DNA from 2 places in the Bacillus sp. PK6-026 genome. Region 2 is predicted to be linked to the other one. Evidence: riboswitches for the same ligand, from Rfam matches in the RefSeq annotation. Region 2 holds a riboswitch; the other holds the start of a gene.
The links. Region 2 has a riboswitch for lysine ahead of M1D59_RS18155 (amino acid permease). Riboswitches for the same ligand answer to the same signal wherever they lie in the genome.

Region 1 (4,428 bases), 490 kb from region 2:
CATTTCCGCCTTTTGCAAAATAACATGGAATAAGGACATTTTTAGAAAGGCTAAAATCCCGATGTGTAAAACTGCGCAGATAGGGAAATGTATAATCAAGCATTATGTTAGCGTGAACCAAAGGGAGATGCTATACTAAAAAGCATAATTTCACAATTGGAGGAATGAAAGAATGGCTATCGTAAAAGCAACTGATCAAACATTCTCATCTGAAACAAGTGAAGGCGTAGTTCTTGCCGACTTCTGGGCTCCTTGGTGCGGACCTTGCAAAATGATCGCGCCAGTACTTGAAGAGCTTGATCAAGAAATGGGAGACAAACTGAAAATCGTAAAAATCGATGTTGACGAAAACCAAGAAACTGCCGGCAAATACGGCGTGATGAGCATCCCGACTCTCCTCATACTAAAAGACGGCGAAGTGGTTGAAACATCTGTCGGCTTTAAACCGAAAGAAGCCCTTGAAGAACTGGTCAACAAACATTTGTAAAATAGAAACCTGTGAAAAAGGCGATTCCAAAGGGATCGCTTTTTTCTTACAACGCGCCATCTTCCTTCTCCAATTGTAGCGAACGTACGGTCGGTCATGGTAAACTGAAATGAAGAAAAAACGCCGAAACAAGGAAGGATTTTTGATGAACAAAAAAATCAAAGAAAAGCTGGCCCTTCTCCCGGATCAGCCTGGCTGCTACTTGATGAAAGACAGGCAGGATACCGTCATCTACGTCGGGAAAGCGAAAATCTTAAAAAACAGGGTCCGCTCCTATTTCAGCGGGTCCCATGATGCCAAAACACAGCGTCTTGTCAGTGAAATTGAAGATTTTGAATACATTGTCACCTCCTCGAACATCGAAGCGCTCATTCTTGAAATGAATTTAATCAAAAAGTACGACCCGAAATATAACGTGATGCTGAAAGATGATAAAAGCTACCCGTTTATTAAAATCACGAACGAGCGGCATCCGAAGCTGATTGTCACGAGGAAGGTCAAAAAAGACAAAGGCCGCTATTTCGGGCCGTATCCCAATGTCCAGGCTGCGAGGGAAACAAAAAAGCTGCTGGACCGCCTCTATCCGCTCAGAAAGTGCGCCAAACTGCCGGACCGCGTCTGTTTGTACTATCATCTCGGACAATGTCTGGCGCCATGCGTATATGATGTGTCTGAGGAGACAAACCGACAGCTCACAGAAGAAATCACCCGCTTTTTAAAGGGCGGATACAATGAAGTCAAGAAAGAACTTGAAGCAAAAATGCTCGAAGCCTCGGAAAACCTGCAGTTCGAACGGGCGAAAGAATTCCGCGATCAAATGGCCCATATCGAGTCAACGATGGAAAAACAGAAAATGATGCTGAATGACATGGTTGACCGCGATGTATTTGCCTATTCGTATGACAAGGGCTGGATGTGCGTCCAGGTCTTCTTTATCAGGCAGGGCAAATTGATTGAAAGAGATGTCAGCATGTTTCCTTTATACAGGGAAGCAGACGAGGAGTTTTTGACGTTCATCGGGCAATTTTACTCGAAAAACAACCATTTCCTCCCAAGGGAAATTTTAGTTCCAGACAGCGTCGATAAGGACATGATTGAGGAGCTTTTGGACGTGAACGTGCGCCAGCCGAAAAGGGGAGCGAAGAAAGACCTGCTGCTCCTTGCCCATAAAAATGCAAAGCTCGCTTTGAAAGAGAAGTTTTCGCTCATTGAACGGGACGAAGAGCGGACGATCGGCGCGATTGAAAAGCTCGGCAAAGCACTGGGCATCTACACGCCGTACCGAATTGAAGCGTTTGATAATTCAAATATTCAAGGAACGGACCCCGTTTCGGCGATGGTCGTCTTTCTCGACGGAAAACCGCATAAAAAAGAGTACCGCAAATATAAGATTAAGACGGTTGAAGGCCCTGACGACTACGGGTCAATGCGCGAAGTCATCAGAAGAAGATATACAAGGGTGCTGAAAGAGAATCTGCCGCTGCCTGATTTAGTATTGATCGACGGCGGAAAAGGCCAGGTGTCTGCCGCCCTTGACGTTTTGGAAAATGAATTGGGGCTCGATGTCCCTGTTGCCGGTCTGGTGAAAGATGATAAACACAGAACTTCCAACCTTTTGATCGGCGACCCCCTTGAGATCGTCCAGCTTGAGCGGAACAGCCAGGAATTTTACCTGCTTCAGCGCATTCAGGATGAAGTGCACAGGTTTGCGATCAGCTTCCACAGGCAGCTCAGAGGAAAAAGCGCATTTCAATCGGTGCTCGACGGCATACCGGGCGTCGGCGAACAGCGGAAAAAACTGCTGTTAAAACATTTCGGTTCCGTTAAGAAAATGAAGGAAGCGAGCGCCGAAGATATCCGCAAGCTCGGCATCCCCCTGAAGACGGCGCAGCTGATTGAAGAGGCTTTGAAAAAATAATGTTGAACTTTTAAAAAGAATCTGATAGAATTTGTACTAATTTCATAATAAGATCGTGTGATATGGTGAAGATAGAGGTGCGAACTTCAAGAGTAGGCTTGATGAGGAAGATGGATTCCGATGAAAAAAGCCGAAAGGGGAGCGTCGCCGAAGCGGGGAAAAAATCCATTCGTTTTTCCTGCTGGCTTTACATTGAATAAATGTAAGGCTGTCAAGAAATCATTTCTTGGAGGGCTATCTCGTTGTTAAAATCATCGGCATTTTTGTTGGTTAAAGCAATGAGGGAATTTCTCTCATTGCTTTTTTTGTACAAAAAAACGTACAGCCCGCCGGTCAAGTTTTCCTCTTCATACATAAACAAGCACGAACGAAAACAAAAAGGGTGGTATTTGATGGGTCTCATCGTCCAAAAATTTGGCGGAACTTCAGTAGGATCAGTGGAAAAAATATTGAATGTCGCAAACCGCATCATCGAAGAAAAACAGCGCGGTCATGATGTTGTCGTCGTCGTTTCAGCGATGGGCAAATCGACGGATTCCCTCGTCGCGCTTGCTAAGGAAATTACCGAACAGCCGAGCAGCAGGGAAATGGATATGCTGCTGACAACAGGAGAACAGGTAACAATTTCGCTGTTGACAATGGCTTTGCAGAACAAGGGGTATGATGCGGTTTCCTATACAGGCTGGCAGGCCGGCATCGAAACCGAAAATATTCACGGCAACGCAAGAATTACGAACATTGATGCAGGCAAGCTGAAAGAGCGTCTGAATGAAGGGAAAATCGCCGTTGTCGCCGGATTCCAAGGGACGACAGCGGAAGGTGAAATCACAACGCTCGGCAGAGGCGGATCAGATACGACAGCCGTTGCCCTCGCAGCTGCCCTGAAAGCCGATAAATGCGACATTTACACCGATGTACCGGGGGTTTTCACAACCGATCCCCGCTATGTGAAAACAGCGCGGAAGCTGGCCGGAATCTCCTACGATGAAATGCTTGAGCTTGCCAATCTTGGAGCAGGCGTCCTGCATCCGAGAGCTGTTGAATTTGCGAAAAACTATCAGGTGCCTTTGGAAGTCCGTTCAAGCACCGAGAAAGAAGCGGGCACATTAATCGAGGAGGAATCATCAATGGAACAGAATTTAATCGTAAGAGGCATTGCATTTGAAGATCAGATCACACGTGTGACTGTATGCGGCCTGGCGAGCGGCTTGACGACGCTGTCAACGATTTTTACAACGCTCGCCAAACAGAACATCAACGTTGACATCATCATTCAATCAGTGACAAGCACAAGCCAAACGTCAATTTCTTTCTCCGTGAAAACGGAAGACTTAAAACGGACGGTCGAAGTTCTCGAAGAATACAAAGACGCGCTCGACTATGAACAGATTGAAACGGAAAACAGGCTGGCCAAAGTCTCGATCGTCGGTTCAGGCATGATCTCCAACCCGGGAGTAGCAGCGGAAATGTTCGCTGTGCTGGCGGAAAAAAACATCCAGGTCAAAATGGTCAGCACATCCGAAATCAAAGTTTCGACTGTCGTCAACGAAGGCGATATGGTGAAAGCCGTTGAAGCGCTGCATGATGCTTTTGAACTGTCGAAAATAAGCATAGCTGCGAATTAAACATCCTGCAATTTGCTAGCAGGAGGAGAATGGTATGTAATCAGAGTTAGTAAGGGCTAATGCAAAGTCGAATAAGGCGGGAAATCCGCGAAAATGAAGATGAATATTTTTCCTTAGGGAGCTCAATCATATCGCTGTTTTCCGCTCTGATAAGCTTTTATCCATTGTTTGTTGTGGAATGGCTCCAGTAGTCGGGAGACGATTGATAATAACACAGAGCGATTTTACGGTGCTGCATCCTTTTTCTTCATAAAATATATCCGCGGTCCCCGCCTATGACACTTTGTGCGAAATAAATTTGATTAAACATAGCCCAATACGGTTGCGATGTTTGTAATACCGAATCAGCCAGAGGCCAAATTTTATTCCTTTTTGATATAAATAATAGGCCGAAAAAT
Region 2 (4,428 bases):
AACGGACACAGCGGCACCCGTCAGCAGAACAACCGACACGATTCCGATCGCTTTCACCGTCTTCGTATATTGCCCGAGCCCTTTCGCCAGCTCCTCTCCCAAGCTTAGAACCGTAATGGAACGGGCGATGACAAAAACGACGGCCAAACCGAGCGCTGCCGCCGGAACCAACAACTGAATGCTGAGCCATTTCGTGCCAGCGACACCTCCGGCATACCAAAAACTGACGTCGCGCGCCACATCAAAATGGATCGCAATGCTCGTAGAAAGAGCGCTCAGAAACGTGCCGACAGCCGTACCGGCCAAAGCCAGCTTTACAGGCGTAAGACCGCCTTTTGAAAACATTCCGATCGCAAAAACGAGTCCCGCTCCGAGACCCGCGCCGGCAAACGACCAGATCATCAGCCCGACCGATGAGGTTCCCGGAAAAAAAGCAAACGCGACAGCAATTGCGAAAGCTGACCCGTGCGTGACGCTCATAATTTCCGGCGATGCGAGAGGGTTTCTCGTCATCCCCTGCATCACGGCTCCGGAAACCGCCAAACAGGCGCCCACAAGAGCCGCACTTACCGTCCTTGGCAGTCTGAGTTCCTGAATAATTTGATGGGCCGTATTTTTCGCATCAAAATGAAAAATGGCGTCCCAAACCGTTCCAAGCTTTATATCAGCCGCACCGAGCGCAATCGATAATGCGGCGCCAAACAGCAGCAGCATGATTCCGCCGGCCAGGACAAAAACAGCTCCGAGCGGACGGATGATCGGTTTCTGTTCTTCATCAGGGCCATCCGCGCTGTTGATACGATGTATGTTTTTGTAAGAGCTCACTCGATGCCATTCCTTTCATCTTTTTAACCGATAACGATTATCATTTTCATTTTATAGTATAACAGGCCTAAGCGGAAATTTTAATCAAAAATTTCGGCGGGAATCAAAAAGCCAGCCGATCTTCTGCTAAAAGACCCGGCTGGCAAAGAACTTTATCACACTTGATTATTTTTGAACTTTTTGTAGACGAACGGGTAGATCGCAAGACCGACGAAAAACAGCCCGATTCCCAAGATAAAGGTGGTTAAGTCAGACGTACCTGAAACGATGACCCATAAAGAATACACCAGAGCAGCCAAAGCGATGATGCCGTCCCCTGTTCTTGAACCTTTCAGTTCGCCGTATGTCTCCCCTTTGAGGATGAGCTTCAAGCTGAAAACAGCCGCTACAAGATAAGGCACAAGGTAAGCGAGCGTCGCCGACGTTGTTAAAAACGTAAAGGCCTCGCTGATCGTTCCCGAAACCGTTGAGAAAATAAAGATCTGCGACATCACGTTTGTGACGATCAATGAATTAACCGGGCTTCCCTTTTTGTTCGTTTTCGCAAAGAAAGCAGGAAAATCACCGGCCTTTGCCGCCTGATACGGAACCTCTGCGCCGATTAAAATCCAGCCGAGCATCGATCCAAACAAAGAAACGATTGCCAAGACCGCCATAATTACACTGCCAAAGCTGCCGATGATCACGTGCAGCACATCAACGAACGGTTTATCCGATGCCTGGAGCTGATCGTGCGGGATGACGCCCATCGTTATTAAAGTGATGACCATATAAATGCCGAGCGCAATTAACAGTCCGGTAATCGTCGCGCGTTTGACATCGCGCTGGGATGATGCGCGCCCTGATAAGATTACCGCAGACTCGATGCCGACAAACGCCCACAGCGTTGAAATCGCCGCATTGTGAACCTGTCCGCCCAGCCCAATACTTTTGCCTTCTGATTCGATTGGAAAATAAAATGATTCGAATAAAGCCGTCTGAAAAACGAACAAACCTGCAACAATAAACAGGACAAACCCAAGCACTTTTGAAAAAGTTGCTATAAAGTTCAGTTTGCCCGCTCCATTTATGCTGGAGACTAAGATGAAATGCGTCCCCCATAACAAGATTGTACATACGATAAATGTCAAGAGCTGGCCGAGTGTAACAGGGTGGCCGCCGAGTTCAATCAGCTCGCGTCCGTCAGTTAAGATCGGCAGGAAAGTCGTCAAATAGCCTGCAAGGCTTGTAATGATGGCCACGTTGCTGATCCAGCTTGCCACCCAATACCCCCATACCATTGTGAAACCTGCCGCATTCCCTTTTTTAGGGTCTGAGAATAAAGCTCTTGCATAGCTTTGCGGACCTGCTTTAAGATCCGGGCGGCGAATGGATAAATGACCGAATACAAGGGCGATCATCAGCACCCCCGCACCCGTCACCAGCCATGCCGCCGTTACGCCGAACGGGCTTGCCGTCTGGGCGAGTGTGCTGGGGAGCATAAAAATCCCTGAGCCGACCATATTGCCGACAACAAAAGCGGTAAGAAGCCAGAAGCCCCATTTTTTTGTCTGTTCCATAAGATATAACCTCCGAGCATTTTATAAAAAATATGCCGGACCAGACCGTGAGATCATTCAAAATAAAAAAAGCATGAACAAAAGTCCATGCTTTGGTTAAACATACACTCTTGATCTCCGGATAGCCCTCCGCGGGAAAACCCGCGGCAGTCCTGCACTTATTCAATGCAGACCCAGCATAAAGAATGAATGGCTTCCTTATGCTTCGGCGCTGATGCCTTTTGCATATGATCATCGGCCCCATCAGCCTCACACATGCGACTCATCATCCGCGCAACCTCTACCTCACTAAGAGTTAAGAGTGAGGATTTATCACATATTCTGAAAAGAGGTTACCAGAGAAATTTTAATCTGTCAAAGGGAAGTGATGGAAAAACGGACAGCCGCGCCAAAAGGCCGCCTGTTTCGGCAGCCTTCTGCAGAATGGAAGACGGCGCTTCCATCTGTCATTTATCGGTTGTTTTTCTTTTTGTTGACCGCCTCTTGCAAAGGGTCTCCTTTCAGCGCTTGTCCTGCATCTTCAAGCGCCCCCCGAACGGCGTTTTGGTCCTTTTCCTTATTTCCTCTATCTTTATTGAAGAAAATACCCAAATGAATCACCTCTTTAAAAATGTGGTACAATTTTAATTTGGCTTATCACTTTAAAATTATGCAGAACCTTGAATGTGTTTTTTAACTGAAAACACCATATTCTAGATGTAAACATGCTGATTGCCTCAGGAAAATGCGTTTTTTGCCTGACAAGTTGCCACCATCTGTCTTGAAGGCCGCCAGAACTCTTGATATAGTTTTCATTAGGAAATTGTTATAGGTCTTAAAGGAGAAGCGATATGACAGGAAAAACACACATCATGGGAGGGGTCGCTTCTTGCACGGCTGCTGCTTATTTTTACGGATATGATCCAGTGTTCATGACAGCTTCGGGCGTTATCGGAGCATTGATTCCGGATATTTGCCATACAAAGAGCAAGATCGGCAGAAGGCTACCGATTTTATCAGCAGTGGTCAGTTCTGTCTTCGGGCACAGGACGTTTACACACAGCCTGCTCTTTTTGCTCATCACGGCATTTGCGGCACATTTATATTTTATAGATCAGAGCATTTTTGTCGGATTGATGGCCGGAATGGCGAGCCATCTGCTCCTTGATGCCGGGACTGTAAATGGCATCAAACTTTTCTTTCCGTCCGCCATTAAGGTTCGGCTGCCCCTTTATATTAAAACCGGCGGGAAGGCGGAACAAGGCGTTCTGGCTGTGCTCACCGTTGTTTCGTGCTATTTTATTGCGAACTTGATCGCCTGACGAAAGGGACGGTTTGACCGATTGCTGTATTATGCTTTGTTCAGTCGTTTTATCTTGGTGTTCTTTACCTGCGGGGATTATATGTGAGGAGCTATTTATATGAAAGAACAATTTTTTAAAAAGCAGTGGTTTTTATGCCTATCCATATTTTTTATGTGGATGAAAACGTACTTCATCTACAAGCTGGGCTTTAATTTACAAATTGACAACGCACTTCAGGAATTGATCCTGTTTATCAACCCGCTTAGCTTTCTCATCCCTGTACTCGGCATCAGCCTCTTTTTTCGCGAAAAAACGCAGCGCCTCTATTTAATCGGGGCTAATGTCGTCCTGACGGGCATCTTGATTGCAAACAGTATTTTCTATGGTTTCTACATCGATTTCATCACTGTTCCCGTCCTGTTCCAGGCAAAAAACCTCGGGGGGCTTGGGAGCAGTTTTCAGGAGCTGTTCAATCCGGTTTTCATCGCGCTTTTTCTGGATTTGGCTCTTTTGGTCTGGCTGGCAAAAACGCGCACAAGAACCGGCAAAAAGCTTTCCGCTAAATCCGTTAAGATCTACTACGCGGCAGCTGCCGGCACGGTACTGTTTAATCTCGCCCTGTCGGAGCTGGATCAGCCGAAGTTTTTAAGCTACTCCTACGACAGGGAAGTGCTTGTAAAAAACATCGGCTTATATCAGTTTCATCTGTTGGACGGCATTTCACAGACTTTTAATTTGACACAAAAAGCGGTCGCTGATGA

Region 1: linked by a shared signal. The riboswitch ahead of M1D59_RS15585 (aspartate kinase) and the one ahead of M1D59_RS18155 (amino acid permease) in region 2 are both predicted to bind lysine.

What each region holds. Positions count from the first base shown of each region.
Region 1 is NZ_CP096418.1:3,061,379-3,065,806, reverse strand. It holds gene trxA (thioredoxin) at 173-487, shown strand; gene uvrC (excinuclease ABC subunit UvrC) at 633-2,405, shown strand; lysine riboswitch at 2,470-2,650, shown strand; gene M1D59_RS15585 (aspartate kinase) at 2,798-4,030, shown strand.
Region 2 is NZ_CP096418.1:3,549,143-3,553,570, forward strand. It holds gene M1D59_RS18150 (FecCD family ABC transporter permease) at 1-825, opposite strand, end outside; gene M1D59_RS18155 (amino acid permease) at 981-2,384, opposite strand; lysine riboswitch at 2,499-2,675, opposite strand; gene sspJ (small acid-soluble spore protein SspJ) at 2,835-2,975, opposite strand; gene M1D59_RS18165 (metal-dependent hydrolase) at 3,215-3,685, shown strand; gene M1D59_RS18170 (LTA synthase family protein) at 3,785-4,428, shown strand, end outside.